Regions from separate parts of the Bacillus sp. 37MA genome, predicted to be linked through region 3. Evidence: riboswitches for the same ligand, from Rfam matches in the RefSeq annotation. Region 3 holds a riboswitch; each other region holds the start of a gene.
The links. Region 3 has a riboswitch for thiamine pyrophosphate ahead of tenA (thiaminase II). Riboswitches for the same ligand answer to the same signal wherever they lie in the genome.

Region 1: linked by a shared signal. The riboswitch ahead of A3M5_RS23320 (thiamine phosphate synthase) and the one ahead of tenA (thiaminase II) in region 3 are both predicted to bind thiamine pyrophosphate.
Region 2: linked by a shared signal. The riboswitch ahead of thiW (energy coupling factor transporter S component ThiW) and the one ahead of tenA (thiaminase II) in region 3 are both predicted to bind thiamine pyrophosphate.

Annotation. Positions count from the first base shown of each region.
Region 1 covers NZ_KB889752.1:3,494,040-3,502,006, forward strand. Annotated here, with positions in the region: gene A3M5_RS0119220 (ThiF family adenylyltransferase) at 1-795, opposite strand, end outside; gene A3M5_RS0119225 (thiazole synthase) at 792-1,559, opposite strand; gene thiS (sulfur carrier protein ThiS) at 1,561-1,764, opposite strand; gene thiO (glycine oxidase ThiO) at 1,761-2,897, opposite strand; gene A3M5_RS23320 (thiamine phosphate synthase) at 2,903-3,454, opposite strand; TPP riboswitch at 3,537-3,646, opposite strand; gene A3M5_RS24940 (Fur-regulated basic protein FbpA) at 3,848-3,991, shown strand; gene A3M5_RS0119250 (lactonase family protein) at 4,393-5,397, shown strand; gene A3M5_RS0119255 (SDR family oxidoreductase) at 5,398-6,177, shown strand; gene A3M5_RS0119260 (DUF6612 family protein) at 6,174-6,440, shown strand; gene A3M5_RS0119265 (uracil-DNA glycosylase) at 6,604-7,257, shown strand; gene A3M5_RS0119270 (MFS transporter) at 7,219-7,967, opposite strand, start outside.
Region 2 covers NZ_KB889752.1:453,832-461,798, reverse strand. Annotated here, with positions in the region: gene A3M5_RS0102495 (substrate-binding domain-containing protein) at 1-115, opposite strand, end outside; gene A3M5_RS0102490 (hypothetical protein) at 290-565, shown strand; gene A3M5_RS0102485 (diacylglycerol/lipid kinase family protein) at 601-1,512, opposite strand; gene A3M5_RS0102480 (FixH family protein) at 1,549-2,310, opposite strand; gene A3M5_RS22095 (cytochrome c oxidase assembly protein) at 2,419-3,288, opposite strand; gene thiE (thiamine phosphate synthase) at 3,696-4,334, opposite strand; gene thiD (bifunctional hydroxymethylpyrimidine kinase/phosphomethylpyrimidine kinase) at 4,334-5,137, opposite strand; gene thiM (hydroxyethylthiazole kinase) at 5,134-5,940, opposite strand; gene thiW (energy coupling factor transporter S component ThiW) at 5,956-6,441, opposite strand; TPP riboswitch at 6,495-6,600, opposite strand; gene A3M5_RS0102450 (metal-sensitive transcriptional regulator) at 6,602-6,916, opposite strand; gene A3M5_RS0102445 (peptidylprolyl isomerase) at 6,986-7,423, opposite strand; gene A3M5_RS0102440 (AAA family ATPase) at 7,652-7,967, shown strand, end outside.
Region 3 covers NZ_KB889752.1:856,972-864,938, forward strand. Annotated here, with positions in the region: gene A3M5_RS22250 (COG3650 family protein) at 1-186, shown strand, start outside; gene A3M5_RS0104715 (hypothetical protein) at 588-782, shown strand; gene A3M5_RS0104720 (hypothetical protein) at 955-1,161, shown strand; gene A3M5_RS23630 (hypothetical protein) at 1,381-1,569, shown strand; gene A3M5_RS0104730 (MarR family winged helix-turn-helix transcriptional regulator) at 1,622-2,065, opposite strand; gene A3M5_RS0104735 (NAD(P)H-dependent oxidoreductase) at 2,186-2,773, shown strand; partial or broken gene A3M5_RS24360 (winged helix-turn-helix transcriptional regulator) at 2,971-3,269, shown strand; gene A3M5_RS0104740 (MIP/aquaporin family protein) at 3,763-4,416, shown strand; gene A3M5_RS26560 (immunoglobulin-like domain-containing protein) at 4,418-4,534, opposite strand; TPP riboswitch at 5,120-5,223, shown strand; gene tenA (thiaminase II) at 5,332-6,015, shown strand; gene A3M5_RS0104755 (ECF transporter S component) at 6,015-6,611, shown strand; gene A3M5_RS0104760 (ABC transporter ATP-binding protein) at 6,589-7,967, shown strand, end outside.

The DNA of each region.
Region 1 (7,967 bases), 2.6 Mb from region 3:
TAATACAGCAAACTTTGTCGATCGTTCATATGAAAGAAAAGGATAAACTGGATTTGCCCCGCATGATGGGCAGTCCGGTTTTTGTAGTCTGGCTACGTCAACTGATGAAAACTGATTCGTCCATAAATCAAATGAAAAAACCGTACCGCGTAAAGCATCGGCATTGCCTGTTAGCCATTTTAATGCTTCTGCGGTCTGTGCAGAAGCCGTCATTTGAACAGCAGGAGAAATAATCCCAGCTGTATCACACGTAGCACCTGCTTGAGGAATTGTATCCATTAAACAATGAAGGCATGGCGTTTTTCCGGGGATGACAAGTAGTGACAGACCGCCTGATGCGACACAAGCGCCGTATACCCACGGGATTTCATATTTTTGAGCAGCATCGTTAATGATAAAGCGGATGTCGAAGTTGTCGGTGCCGTCAATGATGAGGTCAACAACTTCGCGAGATAAAAATCGCTCAAAAAAATCAGCATCTGCGTCAAGAGTCAATGAATCAATGATGATGTCCGAGTTAATCGACAGAAGCCTTTTTCTTGCAGCGTCCGCTTTTGGTATCCGATCAATCGCATCTTGCTCGGTGTATAAGTTTTGACGCTGTAAGTTGGAAAAATCAACATAATCCCGGTCAATGATTGTGATGCGGCCAACGCCGGCACGGACGATCATTTCGGCATTCGCTGCACCGAGTGCACCAGCTCCAATAATTAAGACATGCTTATTGCGAAGTGCTTCCTGCCCATTTTTTCCGATCCCGGGGAATAGTACTTGGCGCGAATACCGTTCGGTCAAAGTACACTCATTCCTTCCAGTGGGCTTGAAGCAGCAGCATGCATCTTTTTCGGGATACGTCCAGCTTCAAATCCGGCACGTCCTGCGAGAACGCCGTATTTCATCGCTTCAGCCATTCTCACTGGGTCATTTGCACCCGACACTGCTGTGTTAAGAAGGACACCATCGGCACCGAGTTCCATCGCTTTTGCCGCATCAGAAGGCACGCCAATTCCAGCGTCGACAATAACTGGTACAGAAGACTGTTCAATAATGTAACGGATGTTGAGCGGATTGATAATGCCAAGACCTGTGCCGATTGGCGATGCACCTGGCATAATCGCGTGGCAGCCAAGATCCTCAAGCCGTTTTGCGAGCAGCACATCATCTGACGTGTAGGGCAAAACGATAAACCCTTCTTCAAGCAGCATTTCAGATGCTTTTAGTGTTTCAATCGGGTCTGGCAATAGCGTTTTATTACAGCCGATCACTTCGACTTTAATCATGTCACAAAGTCCGGATGCTTTTGCAAGTTTTGCGATGCGGACCGCTTCTTCCGCTGTTTTCGCGCCAGCCGTATTTGGCAGCAACGTATAGTTCTTTACATCAATCTTTTCTAAAAAGTTCGGTTGATTTGGTTCGAAAATATTCATCCGGCGTACCGCAAACGTTAAAATTTCTGTTTCTGATTTTTCTACCGCTTCTTTTTGAATATCGAAATTCGGGAATTTCCCGGTTCCGAGCAACAATCTAGATTTAAATGAATAAGGTCCAATGTTTAACATATTATCCGCCTCCTACAAATTGAACGATTTCAATCCGGTCGCCATCACTGAGCGCCGCATCATCGCGTGTTGTTTTGTCTAAAATCGATTGATTAAGTTCAACAATAGCCATTTCTTTATTCAACTTAAAGTGATCAAGCAAATCGCGAACTGTTGTGACGTGATCTGGAAGTTGCACGTCACGTCCGTTTACGGTCATGTTCATACAAGTAATTCCTCCTTTTTTGTTTGAAACCGGGATGGAGAGAAAGGAGCAAGAACAGCGGCTGTTTTTTCACAGCCATTCAAATACCGTTCCATTAACACCCCGGTTACAGGACTTAATAAAATACCATTCCGATAATGACCTGTGCATATGGAAAGGCCTTTAATCGAAGGATGGGCGCCGATAATTGGCAATCCATCAGATGATTGCGGTCTCACCCCGGTCCATGTACGGTCAATGATCCCTTCGTCAAGCACTGGCAAAAGCCGCGCCGCCCGGTTTAATAAAGAGCGGATGCCGCCTGCTGTAACAGATGAGTCAAACGAGCCGGGATAAGATGTCGCACCAATCAACAGTTCCTTATTGCGCTTTGGCACGATGTAACAGCCATCAACGGCAAAAACGGTTTTTACAGGCGCCGCTTCGCTCAGTTTCACTGATATGCATTCGCCTTTTACCGGAATGATCGGAGGCATGAAATCCGCTTCCGCAAATAATGTACCGCTCCACGCGCCGGCCGCATTAATGACCCGGTCTGAATGAAACACTCCGCGGGCTGTTTGTACACCGCATACTGTATTCGCTTCCACTACGACGCGAATGACAGCCTCTCGTTCGTACACGTGCACACCAGCATTCACCGCCGCCTGCAAAAACGCGCGGGCAAGCAACGGTGCTTTCACCTGATTGTCTTTTTCTAAATAAATGGCACCGGCTGTTTCAATTGACATACACGACTCTACAGACGGCACATCATCTGGTTCGAGCCACTTAACAGATGCATCTTTGCCGGATAAAAAGGCATACTGCTTGAGAAGAGCTGGCTTATCATCGGCTGTAGCCGCTACTTTTAACAGTCCGGCTTTGCGCAATTCAATATCCACACCGGACTCTTCGAACAACTCATCGCGAAGATCTGGAAACATCGCCCGGCTTTCAAGTGCTATATTCATAAGCGGGTTTTCATACTCAAATTCATTTTGAGCACCGAGCATTCCGCCTGCTGCAATCGACGCTTTACCTGCTGTACCGGCGTCAAACACCGCCACAGACAAACCAGATTTCGCTAGCCGGTAGGCAATTGAACAGCCAATCACACCGCCGCCAGCAATAATGACATCGTATCGTCTCATCGTTTTCACTCCTCTTTTTTAAAAAAAGCAGAAATCATCGCCGCACCAGCCGCGCCCGCTTCAATTACTGTTTTCACGTTACCGGAATGAATGCCGCCGATTGCGATGACAGGAATAGAAACGGCCTTTGTTACACCGCGCAGCGCATTTAGTCCGCGACCGGGGAGACCTTCTTTTGAAGGGGTCGTGAAAATATGGCCGAAGTAAATGTAGTCAGCGCCATCTATCTCTGCTTGTCTCGCTGTATCTACAGAATGAACAGATTTGCCGGCCTGGATGTCTGGATGGGAACGCTTGAATATTTTCAAGCGTTCATCGAATTCCGTAAAGTGAACCCCTTGTAATCTATAACGAACAGCGATATCAGGGCAGGAATGAACGATTAATTTCTCGGGCGAGATGCCGCGTTTTATCATGTGCTTTATTTTTGAATCAATGTCTGTTTCAGATAACTGCTTTTCGCGTATACAAATCGCTTCAACATTTGGATAAAGAGAGGCAGCAGTCACTATAGCTTTTTCAGAAAGGCCGGTACCGTCCGTTACTGCATGAATCAAATGCATCATCTCCATTTTTAAACATACAAAAAGCGCTGCTTCCCAGTATGGAAAGCAGCGCTGTATAAATAACACAATATAAATAAAGGTCTCGCCACTTTCCTACGCCAGTACGAACTGGATCAGGTTCCAGGAATCCCAAAGTAATCACTTTGATCTCAGCCTTTTAAAAAGGCACCTCCAGTGGATTAATATTCAATTTTTTTTAGCTTATCATATTATTCAGATAATGTCACCTATGAAAATGATTTGTAAAAGCACAAGACAAAATGACGGAATTTATTTGAAAACAAGCTTTATTTTATTTTTTGTAAAAATATGTCGTGAAATATGTTTCATAACATGCGCATATAGGGAATAGAATAAAGGTAATAAGAAAAAAGGGGAAGCCGTATGCAAACAGAGAAGGAACAAATGATATGGATTGAACGGTTAATGAAAAAAGGGATTTTTAAATATGGTAACCGTCAGCTTTATGAATTAACGGTCGATGAATTGATTCATTTAAATGATGGAAACAAACAAATAAATAATTAAGAAAAAAGCTCAGACGCAGTCCATCGCGTTTGAGCTTTTTTCTTTTTTAGTGTTGAGTAGACACTAGGTTCACGGTTCTCTGCGTAATAAATAAGCGGAATGTGCCGGTTAAAAAAACGATGAAAATGAATCCGATAAAATGAGTAAGGGAGCTCTATTAATAAAAAGCCGAGTGATACGACAGTGATCAGTTATATGAATGTATCTTGTAGGCAAACAGCATTTCTTTTAATGTCGCATGTTTTTTCTCTGAATTGTGCGGTTCTGGCAGTCAGCCCGCCAATTTCATACGTTTGCTGAAAAATATATACCAGAAAAAGTGTAAACTTTTCTTTTTACGTATGAAAAAGAGAATGGCGGGTAATAAGAAAAGAGATGTTTAAAATAGAGGAGATGACTGTTTGAATTATATAATCTGGATTGGCAGCTATGCGAAAAAAGAAGAACCAGGCATTTATAAGGTAAATGTGGATACGGACAATGAAAAGTTAAATGTGACGGGCCGATACGCCGGTGCTGAAAATCCATCTTTTTTAGCAGAAGCAGAAGGATATTTATTTGCGGCATCCGAAATGATGAAGGGTCAGGTAGATCTTTTTAAAATTGATGAAGAAGGATTGGATAGACGAGCGACAGCAGATGCGGGTGAAATGGCACCATGTCATATTTATGCAGAAGACACATCAGCCTGGACCGCCAATTATGGGGGATCAGTGACAAAATATGAACGCGACGGCGATCGCTTGACGAAAACGGCATTTGTGAAACATGAAGGAAGCGGACCGAATGCAGAACGGCAAGATGCACCGCATGTTCATTCTGTTACACCGTTTCCAGATGGGTTGCATCTAGTCGTGTGCGACCTTGGAACCGATACGCTTGCTGTATATGAAAAAAATGAACTTAAGCTCGTAAAGAAAGTGAAAACAGCACCGGGTTCGGGACCACGAATGGCGCTTTTTCATCCGGACTTGCCGGTTTTATATGTCATAAATGAGCTAGATTCAACTGTTTCAATTTACAAGGTGGAAATTGGCGGAAATATTATGCATTTAGACACAATCGCTGCGCTTCCGGCCGGATACACCGGCGTGCATACAGGTGCTGATCTACAATTTAGTCCCGACAAGAGGTTTCTATACGTGTCTATTCGTGGATGGAACGGGTTTGCTATTTTTGATATTCAAGGAGAAGGTGCACTTTCACAGCCGCGTCACGTAGAAGGAGCGGGGAAAACACCACGCAGTTTTTACGTGTTGCCGGACGCACCGTATTTAGTTACAGCTTATCAAGATTCAAATGAACTTGCCTTGTTTAAAATAGAGGAAAATGGGTTACCCGTTTTTATAGAAGAGAAAGTTACGATTCGAGAACCAGTATGCGTCATTAAGAAAGGAGAAAAATAAATGAATATTTCGTTAAAAGGAAAAACAGCGCTCGTCACAGGCGGGGGTTCCGGCATTGGCCGCGCAACAGTCATTCGTTTTGCAGAAGCGGGAGCCAATGTCATCCTTCTGGATCGGAGCCCGGAAAATTCAGATGATCTTGTGAAAAAAATCGGCGAAGACCGTGCTTTGCATGTAAAAGCGGATGTGTCAAAAGCAGATGAGATGGAAAAAGCGATTAATGAAGCGGCTGCGAAGTGGGATGGCATCGATATTGTATTTGCAAATGCCGGACAAAATGGGACATTTACACCGCTTGAACATTTGGATCCGGACGACTGGAATTCCGTTATAATGACGAATTTAACCGGCACCTTTTTAACGTTAAAATATTCTATACCTTATTTGAAAAAAAATGGTGGAAGCGTCATTATTACATCGTCTATTAATGGAACAAGGACATTTAAAAATTTTGGTTTTTCTGCCTATGCAACAACGAAAGCGGGTCAAGTCGGTCTCGGCAAAATGGCTGCTGTTGAACTCGCACAGTTTAAAGTGCGTGTAAACGTTATTTGCCCAGGCGCGATTGAAACGAATATTGATGAAAGTACAAATATGGAAGATGAGAAGCTGAAAGAAATTCGTATACCAATTGAGTATCCGGAAGGCAATCAACCGCTTGCAGGAGGTTCTGGAAAGCCGGAACAGGTCGCGGATCTCGTTCATTATTTGGCAAGCGACGCCGCAAGCCATGTGACCGGCTCGGTTATTTATGTAGATGGAATTGAGTCATTATTATGATTTTTTCTACAAAAGGTGAAAAGTTTAATGCACTCATTGAAGAACAGATGAGCCAGTTTATGCCGACGCTTGAGGGAGAAGAGAGCCAGGCAATGATGGATCAAATGATGGCCGGTATGAACATCCAAAAAGTAGATTACACGATTCATATCGATAAAGAAACGTTCGAGACAACGGCAGTTGACATGATCATGGATATGACGATGAAAATGGACGGCGAATCGATGGAAATGAATCAGGTGATGAATGTCCGACTACAGTAATTACAATGGTGTAGAAGCGATCATAGTACCAGAAGACATCGTGAACACTGCGCAGGAACTACAGCTGTAATATTCAGTGAAACCCCCGTTTAAAAACGGGGGTTTCTTGCGGATGGATAGCGGGAATGAGGGCATTATTAGAAAAGAGAAGGAGGTGAATGATATGAGAATCCCGGATGAGCTGGCAGAACAGGGGAAGAAGAGAATTATATCGTATCCAGTGGAAGGGTTTGTATACGGAAGCGGTCCGGAATACGCAAAAGTGATGCTTGTCGGTGAAGCACCCGGTGAAACAGAGATCGGCAACGGCATTCCGTTCAGCGGACGCGCGGGTAATGAATTGATGAAGTTTTTGGAGATAGCCGGTGTCACAAGAGAAGAGGTATACATAACGAGTGCCGTCCGGAGCCGTCCCTATAAATGGGGTGAGAAAAACGGTCCAGACGGTACGAAAATTAAACGAAAATATAACCGGGCGCCGACAAGCGGCGAAATTCTAGCTCATGCGCCGCTCTTAGATTATGAAATTGAACATGTAAAAGCCCCAGTGATCGTCGCACTTGGCAACATTGGCTTAAAGCGGCTCATCGGCAAAGAGAAAAAAGTATCTGAACTTCATGGTAAATTGCTTATTCAGCCTGTTTTGCGCTTGAATGGAGATAAATATGAATGGACGGGAAAAGAATACAGGATCTTTCCAACCTTTCATCCGGCAGCGATTTTTTACAATCGTCGTTTACTGGAACTTATTCATTCTGATATGAAAAATTTGCGTGAATTACTCGGGAATCTTCCGGTGAATGAGCAGTCCGATTAAAACGAATAACATAAGAGAAGCGAGTGCCACTCGGCTCGCGATATTGCCATAGCCAGCAAGTACGAGCGTGATCGTCCCGTACATGAGCGGGCCGACAATCGCCGATAATTTGCCTGAAAAAGCGAACAAACCGAAAAACTGGCCGCGCTTGTCCTCAGGTGACAGTTCAATAATGAAAATGCGCGATGTCACCCAGACTGCGCCAAGTGCGACGCCGAACAGGCTGCCGGTTACCCAGAACATGGGGCGGTTAATTGCAAATGTGCCGAGCAGCAGAGCGAAGAATAAAATAATGCCGACATAAAAGACGGCCTTTTTCGCGCCAACAGCCCGGGTAATATAGCCGAAAATAAACGAGCCGATAATGCTTGAAATCGTCGATACAAGATAAAGCAAAATGAATTCGCCGGATGTAAAACCGACAATCGCTTTTGCATATAAAGCCATCATGGCAATCGCCGTGGCAATTGCGTCATTAATGAAAAAGTAGACAATCATAAACAGAAAAATCGGCCGATAGCGGCGCATATCTTTAAACGTATGCCAAACATCGTGGTAACCGGCGAAAAATGGCCGTTTTTCTAAGGCAGGACCCGGTGTTTCTTTGTATAAAAATAGCATCGGCATTGTAAAGATGAAAAAGAGAACAGCGGTCGGAATAAAAGCATCTGCATAATTGCCTTTACTTACGAGCGGATAGACAGCTAATC
Region 2 (7,967 bases), 400 kb from region 3:
TACTATTAATAAAGTCAATCGCTTTTTCATGGACACTAACAATTGATTGAACAAGCTCAGGGTTTTTCTCTATTTTATACGTGTTATACTTTGAAATTGTCAACAGCTGTGACAATATCGAATAAAAAACTCATCTTTCTCAATTCTTTATGTATAAACAAAAGTTTACAGCATATAAATATGGAGATTATAAATTTTCTTTAATTAAATATTAATCTTTTGTAAATTTTATGTTAAGATATATACATAAGTATTGACAAATGGATTGGAGGAAGGAGTGTCATGTGTTATGACAGTAGCTGAATTTTTTGGAGGAGTCGAATATTCTGTTACACAATTTGCTGTGCAGCTTACGAAAGAAACAGAGGAGAAAATCGCAAAGCGCGAATTGTTTTACAAAGATCAGATTACCCGCTACATTGATCACCGCGCAACATTATTCATCCAATCATTACCCCTCACTTTGGCCGTCTCAGCGGTAATGAAAAAAGAAATAAAAACACATGTTCTTTTTAAGCTGAAACCGGTTATGAACCGTCATATCGTATTCCAGGTAGTAAACTAAAAAAGAGACGCTTCGCAAATTGCGAAGCGTCTCTTTCATGTTGTTAAAATAAGATGGAGTGCTTTTGCATGAACAGTAACTTGAACCGGGGTTGTACCGATCTGTTCCCCATCGACCATAATGGAAATCGGTCTATCAGTATCGATTTTCACGACTTTCCCTTTTTTATAGGTAACACCCTGCTTCAAAACAGGGGTACCACGCAATAGTGCCGGGAACAGCTGAAAGAGAATATTTCTCCGCTTCACTGTATGAAGCATCGTTACATCTAATACACCGTCTATCGGGTGTGCATACGGACAAATAACGAGTCCCCCGCCGTAAGATGATGTGTTTCCGCAGGCAAGTAGCCACGTTTCATCTGATACGAACTTGTCATTGTCAATCATGATTGTGCTTTTAAATGGTTTAAATAACAGTGACGATAAAATCGTTCCGATCATATAAGTAAATGAACCGGCCCCTATCTTATTAAACCACTTTTTATAAAATGCTCTATTTATACGCTCCGCAATATCTGCGTCAAGTCCTGCTCCTGCGACCGTTAATCCATAGCTCGTATTCACTTTCATTACATCAATCTGTTTTCGTTTGCGGGCGGTAAGCAACTGATCTACAAATTGACCTGGATGATCCGTTAAACCGAAAATGCGGGCGATATCATTTCCTGAACCTGCTGGTAAAACAGCGATCGCTGTATCCGTATAGACAACATCCTGCAAAATAGCATTGACTGTTCCATCACCGCCAATGACCACTACGGCTTTTACTTTAACTTCCTGCATTTTTTGCCAGACAAATTCACGTGCCGATGCTTCCGAACCGCCGATCAGTGCATCGTACTGGACGTGCTTCTTTTTTAAGTGCCGTTCCACTTTTGTCCAAAGTGACCGGGCGTTCCCACTTCCTGATGATGGGTTGACAATAATAAGGTAAATATGGACCACTCACTTCTTTATGACAAGTATGACTTGAGTTGTTTATTATTTCACATCCACTTGATGCTCTTCATGTTCATGTAGTCCTTCGTCATTTTCAACATGAACTTTCACGGTGAACGCACCTGCTTCTGTAAATGTGTAGGCAGCTGTATATTCGCCTGGACTCGTTTCTTCCGCATCAGCCCATGTATGTTTTTCAGTATTGCTGTTGTTCCAAATCTCATAGCGGACTTGGGCTTTTTCCAATGGAGCTCCTTCATTTTCCAAATGGGCTGTTAGAATCGTTTCTTTTTCAGCTTCCACACCGTCAGGCTCCATAAAATGCATAGAAAAGCCTGTCTCACTTTCTCCATGTTCATGCTCATGAAGCTCTTTTTCTTCCTGAATAGCTTCATCATGAGCAGCACCCGTTCCAACCGTAACGGACTTTTTCGGCATCGTGTGAAGCCCTCTTGCTGTTACGTGCACTTGCACTGTAAAAACACCATCACGGTCAAATGTCGTTTCCGCTTCATACGTACCATCATTATTATTTTTCGCTTCAATCATATTGCTTTCTTCTTTTGCTCCTTCTTCCCACACTTCAAACTCCACTTTATCTGCATCTGCTACTTTTTCGCTTCCCTGTGTCACAACTGCTTTCATTGCTATTTTCCCATTTACTTCAACAGTTTCTGGAACTTCAAGCTGGACCTCAATCGCCTGTGGTACTTCAGATTCCTCCACTTTTCCTTCTTCTCCGCTGCACGCAGAAAGCACAGCTATGACTAAGGCCAACATAATCATCCAATATTTTTTTTGCATATGTACCCCTCCCCTGCTTTTATTTATCTCTATTTTAAAGGCAGCATCAACCTTACCTATTTTATCTCATTTACCAACTAAAATCTCTATCATTCTATCGTCTTACTTTTAATGTTTCATAAATCGATGATGATAAAAAGAAGGAAGCACACATGAACATTCTTTTTCCTCCCAAGGGTCTAACACTTTGTTTCCAAAATGAGAGGTCATCTTCAATCCAAATTTGTGCATTCCTAACATAAAAATTCCTGCTAACTGTTGATCATACTTCATATTAAACGGAGATGGAAACAGCTCCTGAGCAGAAGATGAAGATGGCAGACAAAGTTCTAATGTGAGTTGCATAAGATTAGGATTACTCACCCCATCTATAAAAGCACTGAAAATGAACAGTAAACAAGCAGGCATTAGGATCATCCCGTTCAAAAATGCATATCGTTTCCTTTGACCTTTACAATAGCGTTGATTCGGATCTGGGGATGCAAGAGGCCACCACATACTAAAAGATAACGCTATTAGCAGCAACATATAGCCATTATGGAGAAAGGAATGTTGCAGAATCACATCTAAAACAATTGGTAAATGATAGATAAAAAATAATACAGCAAAAACAATTAAAGATATCATTGGTGGTAAAAAAAACTTACTTATTCCTCTAACGAGTGAAATTTTCCGTACTTTCTGAAATAATGATTCAGGAATCCCTAACAAAAAAACAGGAGGGATAATAAAATATAAAATACTCATCTGAATCATATGCATACTGAATGAGAGATGCCCCATTGCTGATAAAGGACTGGCAATAGTTACGTAAAATAGAAATAAACTGAAGAAAAAGAGAAGTGGTTGTTTTTGATACATTTTCGTTTTTGTAAAGGCTTTCATTAATATAATATATAGTACAGCTACACAAATAACGCCTATTAAATAGGGGGGATTCCATAACGATTGACCGCTAAACAATATTTCAAAAAACATGCTATCACTCCTTTTGTTCTAATCGTGTTAAATTTTGTTATCCTCTTATTCTATTAGCCTTGTTTATTTCTTCTATAACGTCGTTATATATCGATAATCGATCATCCTATAAAATGATGTCATTCATCTTACATACTAAAAAATACTAGTACTTATAGGTTTTTGTATAATGTCATCGATTAAGATTGATCATATTAAACTCTATGTTTTAAGTATTGTAAAAAACGGAAAGCTGTTATAAATGTTGTTAAACAACAACATTTATAACAGCTTTCATTGATTATACTATTCGAGCAGAAAGGGATGTTGACATTGAGCATTCACCGTCTTCATTTATAAAAATAGCCTTGAATTTCTCATTAGTGAGAAACATCAAGGCTTTATATCGTTCATTATTCTCTTTCTTTTTAATTGCTGCCTTCAACAGCCGCTTTCAGTTCTACAGCGGCCTGTTTTACGTCATCTGCAAGGCTAATCGTTGAAATCACCGAAACACCGTCTGCGCCAGCAGCAATAACGGGCGCTGCATTATCAATGGTAATACCGCCAATGCCTACGATCGGGATAGTAAGATTTTGGGCCCGCATCGTTTTAATGAGTGCCGTTCCTGCAACTGGCCCCGTATCGGTTTTCGTACCTGTCTGATAAATCGGACCGGTTCCGACGTAGTCTGCACCGTCTGCGATTGCTTTTTTCGCTTCGTCCATCGTATGAACGGATACACCAACGATGCCTCCGTTTATTTTTCCCCGGACGCTAGAAGCTGCTTCGTCTTCCTGTCCGATATGTACACCATCCGCGCCAATTTCAACGGCCAGTTCGATATCATCATTTACAATAAACGGAATATTTGCTTCTCGACAAAGAGCTTGTAGACGAACAGCCTGCTCTTTTTTTGCGCTTCCTGCCAATGCATCTTTTCCCTTTTCACGAAATTGGAACATTGTAATACCGCCGTCAATCGCTGCTTGCAATGTCTCTTCAATCGACCGTTTACAGTTAGGTGTGCCTGCGATAAAGTAAACGGCCAGTTGTTCTCTTTTCATTAGCATCCACCCCGCTGCCGGTACGCCCAGTGATTCGTCGGACCGTGCCCGCTGCCGATGTTAATTCCATCTTCAATCGCCGCCTGAATAAATTGTTTCGCCATTTCAGCTGCTGTTCGCACAGATGCACCTTTCGCTATCGCTGCTGTCATCACGGCAGAAAATGTACAGCCCGTTCCATGCGTATCTTTCGTGTCAATTCGCTTTCCTGTAAATGTGTGGAACTCTTCACCATCGTACAGCAAATCATATGTCACGGCTCCTTCGTCATGTCCGCCTTTAATGAGCACATTTTTCACACCGAGTGCCGCAATCACCTTCGCTGCCTCTTTCTTATCTTCCTCTGATCTAATCGTTCGCTTTGAGATCACTTCTGCTTCCGGGATATTCGGGGTCACGACGAGCGCAAGCGGCAGCAATTTTGTTTTTAATGCTTCCATCGCTTCTTCCTGTAATAGCGGCGCGCCTCCTTTTGCGATCATGACTGGATCCACGATAACATTTGTAAAATGATGTTCTTTTATTTTCATTGCGACTGCTTCAATAATGTCAGCCGAGAATAACATGCCCGTTTTCAATGAATCTACGCCAATATCCGACGCAACCGCATCAATCTGCTTCTCAATCGCTTCCACACTCATTGGGTACACACCGTGAACGCCAAGTGTATTTTGTGCAGTGACAGCTGTTAATACGGATGTGCCAAATACACCAAGCTCTTGAAATGTCTTTAAATCGGCTTGAATACCTGCTCCACCCCCACTGTCCGAACCAGCAATGGTTAATGCTTTACGAATCGTCATTGGTTCCATTCCTCCCATTTCGCCTGTTGAATGATTTCATCTCTTCCTGTTAACGATAATTCATTTAAAAACGCTGTGGCAAACGTACCTGGACGATTTGGCCCTGATGTTTCTACTGCGCGCTCGGCTGCTACCCCGTAAAAGATGAGTGCGGCGGCCGCTGCTTTTGCATAGTTTTTTTCGACTGCACAAAACGATGCGATCACTGAACCGAGCAGACAGCCCGTTCCTGTCACACTCGTTAAGATCGGATCGCCATTTTGAACAATAAATGATTCATTTCCTGCAACGACATCTTCCGCTCCTGTAATAACGCACGTGACGCCGAGCATTTTTTCTGCTTCTTTTGCAAGATGACGAACATTCGCATTTCCGCCGCCATCCACGCCTTTTACTTGAACCGATTGTCCACATAAAACCGCAATTTCACCGGCATTTCCACGTAAAATGTCCACATTTACTTCCGCTAAAATTCGTTTTGCACTTTCGGTCCGGTATGGTGTTGCACCTGCTCCAACAGGGTCAAATAACACCGGAACACCCGCTTCGTTCGCTGCTTTTCCTGCTAAAATCATTGCATCGACTTTCGATGCTGTTAACGTACCGATGTTTAACACAACTGCACCGGCGATTTTCGCCATATCAGCTGCTTCTTCCACTGCATCTGCCATGACCGGTGAGGCACCGAGTGCAAGCAGACCATTAGCCGTAAAGTTTGTGACGACTGTGTTCGTTAAATTATGTACGAGCGGTTTATTTTTTCTGACATGTTCAAGCAATTCTGCTGCAAATACATTGTTCATCTGTTTCCATCCTTCCTACTTTTTAAAAATGTTTGTTTTCTGTAACCGAATGGCTACGATGACACCAAGAATAGAGCCCGTTATACTGCTGATGAGAAAGGCTGGCATAAAAAAGAGGGCGGCTGCTTCCATTCCTAAAAATAGATTTGCTATTGGTACAGATACAAGAGATGCTATTACACCCGTTCCCATGATTTCACCCGCTGCCGCAAATGAAGGCTTCTGCCATTTCTTATAAGCATAACCTGCGAGCAGCGCGCCAATCATACTTCCAGGAAACGCAAGAAGCGAACCGATCCCTAACAAGTTTCGAACAACAGCTGTCATAAAAGCAATGACAAGAGCTGGACCTGGTCCAAGCAAGATCGCAGACAACACATTGATAGCATGCTGCACAGGATACGCTTTGGCCACACCCGCCGGGAACCAAATAAATGTGGCGCCAAGTACAGAGATGGCTGTCAACAGTGCCATGATCGCCATATTTTTCGGTGAAAACATAAAATTCCTCCCATACAAAAAACCAGATCAGCAATACGTCTGATCCGGTTTGTCGTCAGTGATTGCTACTTCCCTACGCCGGTATTAACCGGATCAGGTAGTTGGGGTTAGGATAAGAATTCCCTCTCAGCCATGATATTGGCACCCCCAGTAGTCCTGTTTATTTTTTCATTAATTTTTGTACGGTCACAATAAGTTCTTCAATGACTTCAAGATCGCCTTCTTGAATGCGTTCAGTCACGCATGTTTTTACATGCCCTTCTAAAAGCATCGCTGCTACACTGTTTAATGCAGACTGTGTCGCGGCAATTTGCGTAACGATATCATCACAGTACATATCTTCTTCAATCATGCCTTTTATTTCGGGAATCTGCCCTTCAATGCGGTTCAGACGTGTCACTAAGTTTTTCTTGACACTTTCGGGATGGTGGCTTTTCTGCTCTTCGGCGGCACATGCCGCGTGTTCTTCCATCATGGCCGTCAACTCCTCTTATGCCAACTATAATAACATAAAAAAGACCGGCGCGGGGCCGGTCAACATTGATTACGCTTCAAATACGGTTACTTTTTTCATTTTGTCGCCTTGTTTCATGTTTTTAGCTGTTTCTAAGCCTGATGTAACCTTTCCAAAAACAGTATGAACTCCATCTAAATGAGGCTGTGGCTCATGTACTAAGAAGAACTGACTTGAACCTGTATCTTTCCCTGCGTGAGCCATTGATAAGCTTCCTGCCTCATGTTTGTTAGGATTGTTGGCAGTTTCACATTTGATCGTAGTGCCGCTTCCGCCCATTCCTGTACCTGTAGGATCGCCGCCTTGACTAACAAACCCCGGGATTACTCTGTGAAATACAACGCCATCATAAAAACCTTCATTCGCCAATTTTTCAAAGTTAGCTACTGTGTTAGGAGCATCCCCTGGGAAAAATTCAATCTCAATTTTTTCGCCATTTTCCATTTCAATCGTACCTTTTTTAGCCATAACAAACATCTCCATTTCAGATAAAATTAATCAGTCTTCATGATAACATTATTAGCGTCATAAAAAAAGCAGAGAGCTTTTTATCATGCCTTTACCTTCTATGACTCATAATTTTTGTTTTTTTCCATAAACATTTTACTCCTACCTTTTTGTGAAATGTTTTCCGCTTTCAAGATGACTCTTTTTTTCATATAATAGAAGTATTCTAGAAAAGGGAGTGTGATAGTGATGAAGACACGTCCCGGATTGCTGTGGAAAGCAGCTGTATTGTTTTTACTGCTTGCAGCCGGTGTATTCTGGTATGTACAGAAAACAAATGTAACGACCGTTATTCCATTTTCGTCAGTGGAAAACATTATCCAAAAAGAAAAGGGACAAGAGGTCGGGCTAGAAGAACATCCAGATGGTACTCTTCATATTTCCACGAAAAGCGGAGAATATACGTCTTATATTTCGCCCGGAAGTACAGCTGTGGATCGATTGAATGAAACGTACAATATTCGCTACGAATATGTAAAAGCGGAGGCGTATGAAAATTGGATCG
Region 3 (7,967 bases):
TATAACGATCTGATTATGTTTGTATCTGGGGGAGGGATAGAACCATATTATGCGGAGATTAAATATAGAGCTAATGGATATCCATCAAACTCTTCTGTTCAGCCCGAAGTAAGGCCGGGTACGAAGGTAACGGAAATTGCCGTTATATCAGATGACATATCAACGAGTCCAGGAATTCAATTTTAATAAAAAAGCAGTTTCCCTCTTTAACAAGAGTATTGGGGTGGTTATGCAAGACATAACACTAATATGACAAAAAGCAACTATTCCAGGGCAAGAATAGTTGCTATAGAAGAAATGGAAAAGGCGCTAGGAGGAAGAAAAGGCTCCTATTTATATTTAATCTATGCAACAACGATTCAAACTGTGAAAATTCAATCAGTTAAATGAACAATACGACAATATTTCGATATAAAAAAGCCAGGTTACCCCAGCTTTAATTATTCGAAATGAACATAGCAAAATGTTCCGATTGAAAGCAGTATAACCATTAATGAGAAAATAATGCAAAAAATCCAGGAAAAGTACCCAGCATAGAGGGGGGATGATTCCTTTTGTCGAAATGTAAGGCGAAGGGAGGTGTTACTATGTCGCAGGATGTATTGTTAACGAAGTTAAAAGAAGCAGGCGGAAATCACTTAGTTATCGGTTGTGACACGGAAGAAGATATGAATGCTAAATACTTAGCAGCTTCAAAGCTACAAGATGATGGAATAATCGAAATAATAGACATTGCTAAAAATGACGACAGCACATTCAGTATTAAAGCTCGTGTACTATAACGAAAGAATAGTGTAGAAGCATCCTATGGGATGCTTTTTTCATGACTAAAATACACAAAGCAAATAGCATAAGGGGTTGATACGATGCGATGTGAAACATTTGTAGTGTTCTTCTACATTGCAGGAAATTGTCTGATTTTGTCGAATCATATAAGGGAGAGGAGATGGTATTTTGAAAGCGGTAGTAAAGCTTAAAAATGGTAAGGTTTTTGCTTATAATTCTATTGAAAATTATGATCCGAGTGAAACGGAAGGCCCGTTTATCGATGTCCTAATAGCAGGGATTAAGAATAAATCAGGGGATTCTAAATTTGAGAATACCACTGGTGAAAGAACATTTTCAGCTGCTGATATTTATTCTATAGAACTTATAATGTAATTATACAAGCATCTTCCGGGGTGCTTTTTTCTATATGAGATTGATGATAGGTATGTATTGATTCCAGAAAGTGAGATAAACAAAGAGTTAAAAAGGAGTATAGTTGAATTAGAGAAGTGTTGAATTAGGGAAGTTAGGAGAAGAACGGAGTAAAGTTCTTCAAAGAAAATATGTAAACGAATTTAAAAGCCAGGAAAAACAGAACTTAAGAGTGTGGGTTTGCAGAGACATTGTGGAGACGAAATAGAAGGCTTAACTTCTGAAAAATGTTTAGAAAAAGAGTACCGTTCTCAAATAGCAATCGATTACGATGGCCCAAAGTTTGATGAAGATTTTTATGCGGCTACCATTGAGTTATGGCATTACTTTGAACTTGAGGATTATGAACAGACAAGCTCTTCCTATTAGGAGAAGAGCTTATCGTCGTTTTACGGTACCACACGATACGCCTTTACGCCTATCACAATGATTTACCAGAATAAAACACTTTTGAGTGAAGCACATCCAGAGCGCGGTCGATTTCTTCCAACTCTTCTTCAGAAGCATCCTTTATCCGTTGCAGGAAACGGGCTTCTATACGTTTAAAGGCTTCGTTCATAATGGCTTCCCCATCTTTGGAAAGACGGATATATTGCTTTCGTCGATCTTCGGCAACGGCAAATTTTTCGCATAGCTTTTTTTCGCTTAGTTTTTTCAGTTCACGACTCGTGTTCGGCATGGACATATGCTGACAATCACTAATTTGACTAAGGGTAACAGGCTGACTAACCGCTATATATTCAAGAATACTATATTGAACGGGGGTAATGGCATCGGATTTAACATCTTTTGTAATTTCATGTGACACTTGATGAACAGCGGTAGTAAAGGCCACAAATTTATGAAAAAAAGCTTTTTTGTCCACAGGGATCACCTCCTATTGACACGATAACAAAATGATTATCAAAAAACAATTATCATTTGACAACTAAAAATAGGGTGTGCTACGATTTATTTATCAAATGATAAGTAAAGAGGTGGTACGATGAAAGCACTGGTTATTTATACGCATCCTAATCATCAGAGCCTAAGTTATGCATTTTTGAAAAAAGTCATGCAAGGAAGTAGTGAGAACCCCAATATAGCGGAAATAAAGGTGCTAGATTTATATGAGAAGGAGTTTAATCCGATCCTGGTTTTCAATGAGAAAAAACGCAGAAGGGATATACACTCCGATCCCCAACTTGAAAAATATCGAGAACAAATTATTTGGGCCGATAAAATAGTTTTCGTGTATCCGATCTGGTGGGGACGACCTCCCGCTATGCTTATGGGGTATATAGACCAAATGTTTGCCTCAGACTTTGCCTACAAAGATAAGGGTGGACTTCTGCCAGAAGGACTTTTGAAGGGGAGATCGGTTGTTTGTATTTCAACGATGAAGGGACCTACAAATTATCCGCTTCTCTGGTTGAATAATGCACATAAAATATTGATGAAAAGAGCCTTATTTAATTTTGTAGGAATCAAAAAAGTGAAGTTTTTTGAATTTGGCAATATGGAAAGTCCTAAGGGAAAACAAATAAAGAAATTAGAAAAAGTTTATCGTTATTTCAGAAAAGTAGACTGTTAAGAAAAACGTTTTCGTTACTTTTTAAATGGTTGGTACTGAATTTTTTAATAAAGTAGAAATGTTTCTTTAGAAGACGAAAACGCTAATTCATCAAATTATGAAAAGAAGCCGTCCGGAATAAATTCCAAAGGGCTTCTTTTCCAAACAAGTTTTCACGTTATCATGATTATCATTGTGAAAAAGAATATACCTTATCAATTATTAGTGGAAAATGGAAAGTTGTTGTTTTGTGGCATTTAGGTGTAGAAGGGCCACATCGCTTCAGCGAACTTCAAAGGCTTTTCCCAAAAATATCCTATAAGATATTAACAAATCAATTACGTGAACTCATAGATGATGGAATTGTTCATAGAGAAGTGTATCCAGACATTCCTCCGAAAATCGAATATTCAATGACTGACATTGTATGACGTTATTACCAATCGTTGAGATGATGTATGAATGGGGAAAAATGAGAATAGATCAAATTAAACAAGAAAACAACTATTTTGAATAAGAAAAATAACGAGATCGTTTTCAGTTATATAAAATGCCTGTCCTTTAAACGATAGATATATATTAGATATTTTGTTATGTGTGAGATTTCGGGCTTAATCCTCACTTATATTAAAAAGGCAGAAAGGGAAAAAAGGTTTATTTTGTTCAACAATCGGGCGCTTTAATTGAGGAAGGATCACAGAAATGATCAAACTTTTTTATAAAAGAATGATCCAATTGAGTATAGAAAGAGCGTGTTTTGATCAAACTTTATTTCAAAGCAACAAAAGCGACCGATCACCAGAAAAGGAGGACAATATATCTGCAAATTACTTATTATATAAAAATAGTATTGACAATTATTGTACCTTTTAATATTATAATAATTGATAATGATTATCATTTTCATAAAAGGAGGAGAATGTACATGTTATAAAATACTTAGTTTCTTAAGGTGGCTTTTTAGTTTAAAATTTCTGATTTTTTAAAATAGGAGGAATTAATTTTTAATTATGAATACGGGAATAACTCAGAAAAAATTAATTGCGGAATTTATTGGTACTTACTTTTTAGTATTCGCCGGTACTGGAGCTATTATCAGTAACACATTGACAGAAAGTTTAACACATATAGGCATTGCCCTAACATTCGGCTTAGTCGTTATAGCGTTAATTTATACGTTTGGTCACGTTTCTGGCGCTCATTTTAATCCTGCTGTAACGATTGGATTTTTAGTTAGTCGAGATATTTCTATAAAAGAAGCTATTCAATATATTATTGTTCAGATCATTGCAGCTATTGCAGCAAGTTCAACTTTATTGGCGATGTTCGGTAATGTAGCTAATTTAGGAGCGAATATGCCTAGATATTCATGGCAGCAATCATTTGTATTGGAATTTATACTTACCTTTTTATTAATGATGGTCATATTTGGATCAGCCGTTCATGGAAAAGCAGTAAAATCCTTTGCAGGTATTGCTATAGGTTCAACAATAGGTTTAGAATTAATGTTTGCTGGACCTATAAGTGGGGCATCAATGAATCCTGCTCGTGATATAGGTCCAGCGCTTATGTCTGGACAATTAGAATATTTATGGATTTATATTGTAGCTACAACATTAGGAGCTATTGTAGCTGCCATCATTTATAAATTGCTTCATGAATAGATTACTGAGGATGAATAATTGCTTCTTCAGTAAAAGATTCAGCTTTCATAGGAACATTATACCATACATCTTCAATTTTCTTTTCAAGAAAGACTTGAGTACCAGTCGAATACTCCATACCGCTAGCATTCTTAATATTAATTATGATTTTAAAAGAAATGGTCTCGTTGGCTACCGCGAAAAATGGAATGAATTTGATTTTCCGTTAAGTGCATATTTGAAACTAAAACATGCTGTTATTTATCGAAACAAATACCCATCAGCAGAAGTGATGGGAGAGCAGAGTGAGGAAATGTGAAGCAGTCTGAAAGATGAAATGGAATTATTGCTACAAGAAATCCATTAATCTTTTTATTCAACTAACGGGTGCATTAGTTTAAGAAACCAGACAAAAATCAATATTAGACCTTAACAGAGCACAATTCAAAAGAATTATGTTTTTGTCTTCCCATTTTAGGTAAAAAGTATCATTATTTACCTAAAATAATTTTGAGTCCAATTAATATTTTTTTCGGTAATATGTACCCTTGAACCAAATCGTTTGATAAATGGAAGTCCAAGTTTCTTCCCAAATATATAACTTATAACATCTAGGGATCTAAAAAATCAAATAGCATGTTCGTGTTGTCAGCTTCATGAAAATTTTTGGAATTTTGATTGACTTTATTAGAAAGCGTGTGTAGAGTAAATATTAAATTAATAGGAAGACCACTAGGGGAGTCATTTAATGGCTGAGACAGGAGTGATCCTGGACCCTTTGGACCTGATCTAGGTAATACTAGCGTAGGAAAGTGGAGTCTGTGTATGGATATATACAATTATTCTGCCGCTCCTTTTTTGGAGCGGCTTTTTCGTTTTTAATTTTTAGTCGCTTCATCTAGTGTCTTCCCATTTAACCAATAAGGGGGAAATAGTATGAGTTTTTCAGCAGAACTGAGGAAAGAAGCAACGCCTATCTTTAATGCGATTTTTGAACATCCTTTTGTACAAGGAATTGCCAATGGAGAATTAAAAAAGGAACAATTAATTCATTATGTTAAACAGGACTTTGAATATTTGAATTCCTTTACCAGAATCTATGGAATAGCGGTTTCAAAGTGTGAGAAACGTGAAGATATGGCTATGTTTAATCAGCAAATTTCATTTGTTTTAAACAGTGAAACCCATCCACATAATAATTTTTGTCAAGTTGCAGGTGTTCCATTTGAGGTATTACAAGGGTATCCGTTAGCTCCATCTGCCCTTCATTACACCCGTCATATGCTTACAGTTGCACATGAAGGAACATTAGGGGAAATTTTAGCTGTGTTATTACCATGTCCGTGGACATATTGGGAAATTGGAAAAAGATTATTAACTGAGGTTAATCCAGATCGTTCTCATCCATTTTATGAGTGGATAAATTTTTATGGTAATCGTACAGATTCGATAACACCAAAATTTTGTGCCCGTTTAGATGAGTGGGCAAAGGAAGCAACAGAGAGAGAAAAAGAAAAGATGAAAGAGCATTTCTTATTAAGTTGTCAGCTTGAATATATGTTTTGGGATATGGCCTATAAACTTGAAGAATGGCCTGTAAAAATGGAGGTAGTGAAATGATGGATTGGAAGATGAAAGAAGTCGTTCTTACTGTCATTCTAGCGGTGGCTTGTGGAGTGATCTATTTAGGATGGTCTACGCTTTGGATTCCGATTTCCGCTATTGTGGGGCCGACGGGTGCAGGTTTTATGTTTGGAATTTGGGTGATTGCTAGTCCAATAGTAGCGTATATAATCCGTAAACCAGGAGCTGCGTTTATTGCAGAGGTTGCAGCAGCAGCTGTTGAATTATTAACTGGAAGTCATTTTGGTCTATCAGCTCTTTTAATTGGTGTCTTTCAAGGTATTGGTTCAGAAATTGCATTCGCGATATTCAGATATAAACGCTACACTCTCTTTACATTAATGCTATCGGGGGCTCTTGCAGCGGTTGGAGGCATGATCTATAACTTAATGGCCAACGGTTTTGGATACTACACTACGGGAGTACTTTTTACCACGTTAGTAATTCATATCATTAGCGGAATGATTCTTGGTGGTTTGTTAGCGAAGGTAGTCGTGGACGCACTCGCAAAAACAGGTGTTTTAGAACAATATGAAATTATGAAGGAAAAAAGGAAAAGGGAAATCGGCAATGAAAATGTTTCTGGGATGTAAAGATCTTTCCATTCGCTTTTATAATCGATCTGAAAAAATACTCAGTAATATTACTTTGTCAATAAATAAAGGAGAGAAAGTATTAATACTAGGGCCTAGTGGGAGCGGGAAGTCTACTTTGATTTCCGCTCTTGCAGGGATTATCCCTGAGCATATTGAGGCAGAGTTAAGTGGTGAAGTATTTCTCAGGAAAGATGCTGGTGTGATGTTTCAAGATCCTGATTCTCAATTTTGCATGCTTCATGTGGATGAAGAGATTGCTTTTAGTCTCGAAAACCGATCAATTCCGCGAAAAGATATGGACAAAATGATTTCTGACTTGATGAATAAAGTAGGGCTAAAGATAGATAAAAAAACACCAATTGAAACACTATCAGGTGGGATGAAACAGAGATTGGCGTTAGCTTGTTTATTAGCATTAGAACCAGAAGTATTGTTCTTTGATGAACCAACAGCCCAACTTGACCCTGCTGGCAGGAACGAGATATTTGATTTATTGAATCAACTTGGCCAACAGACAAACCAAACGATGGTATTTGTAGAACATGTACTAGATGGCTGCATCGAATGGATGGATCGGGTCATTATCATAAATGAGAGTGGAGATATTATCGGGGATGGGGAGCCAAAAGAGATTCTGTTAAATTTTAATCATCAAATGGAAGAAGCGGGTATTTGGCGACCTAAGGTATTTCCAGAAAAATGGACGGAAGTTGTTCGAAATGACTCACACCCATTAGCGATCAAACTATCGAAAATGTATGGAAAGAAGCCGCTAGTAAAAACGAAAGAATACGGAAAAGAGGATATTTTTATCCGTACAGAAAATGTTGAGATTGGCTATGGGAAAAAGACAATAGTGAAAGACATTAATTTAAGAATACATAAAGGTGAATGGATTTCAATCGTCGGAGAAAATGGTAGTGGGAAAAGCACCTTCTTAAAAAGTCTTATTCGTTTGGAGCCGATAAAAAAAGGTAAAATTCACTTTCAAGATACGGAATTAAAAAAATGGTCAGATCGAGAATTATATGAAAAAGCAGGCTTTGTTTTTCAAAATCCAGAACTTCAATTTATAACAGATACTGTATTTGAGGAAATTGCCTTTGGCGGCCGACAACGAAATTGGCCTGAAGAGCTAATTAATACTAAAACAAAACAACTGTTACAGGAGTTTGGATTGGAATCTCATCATCATGCTCACCCTTTTACTCTAAGTTTAGGGCAAAAACGGCGGTTAAGTGTTGCGACGATGTTATTGTTTGATCAAGCTTTATTATTGCTTGATGAACCAACATTTGGTCAAGATGAAAAAACAGCTAGAGAACTTATTAAACGCTTAAAGGAGAGACAGGA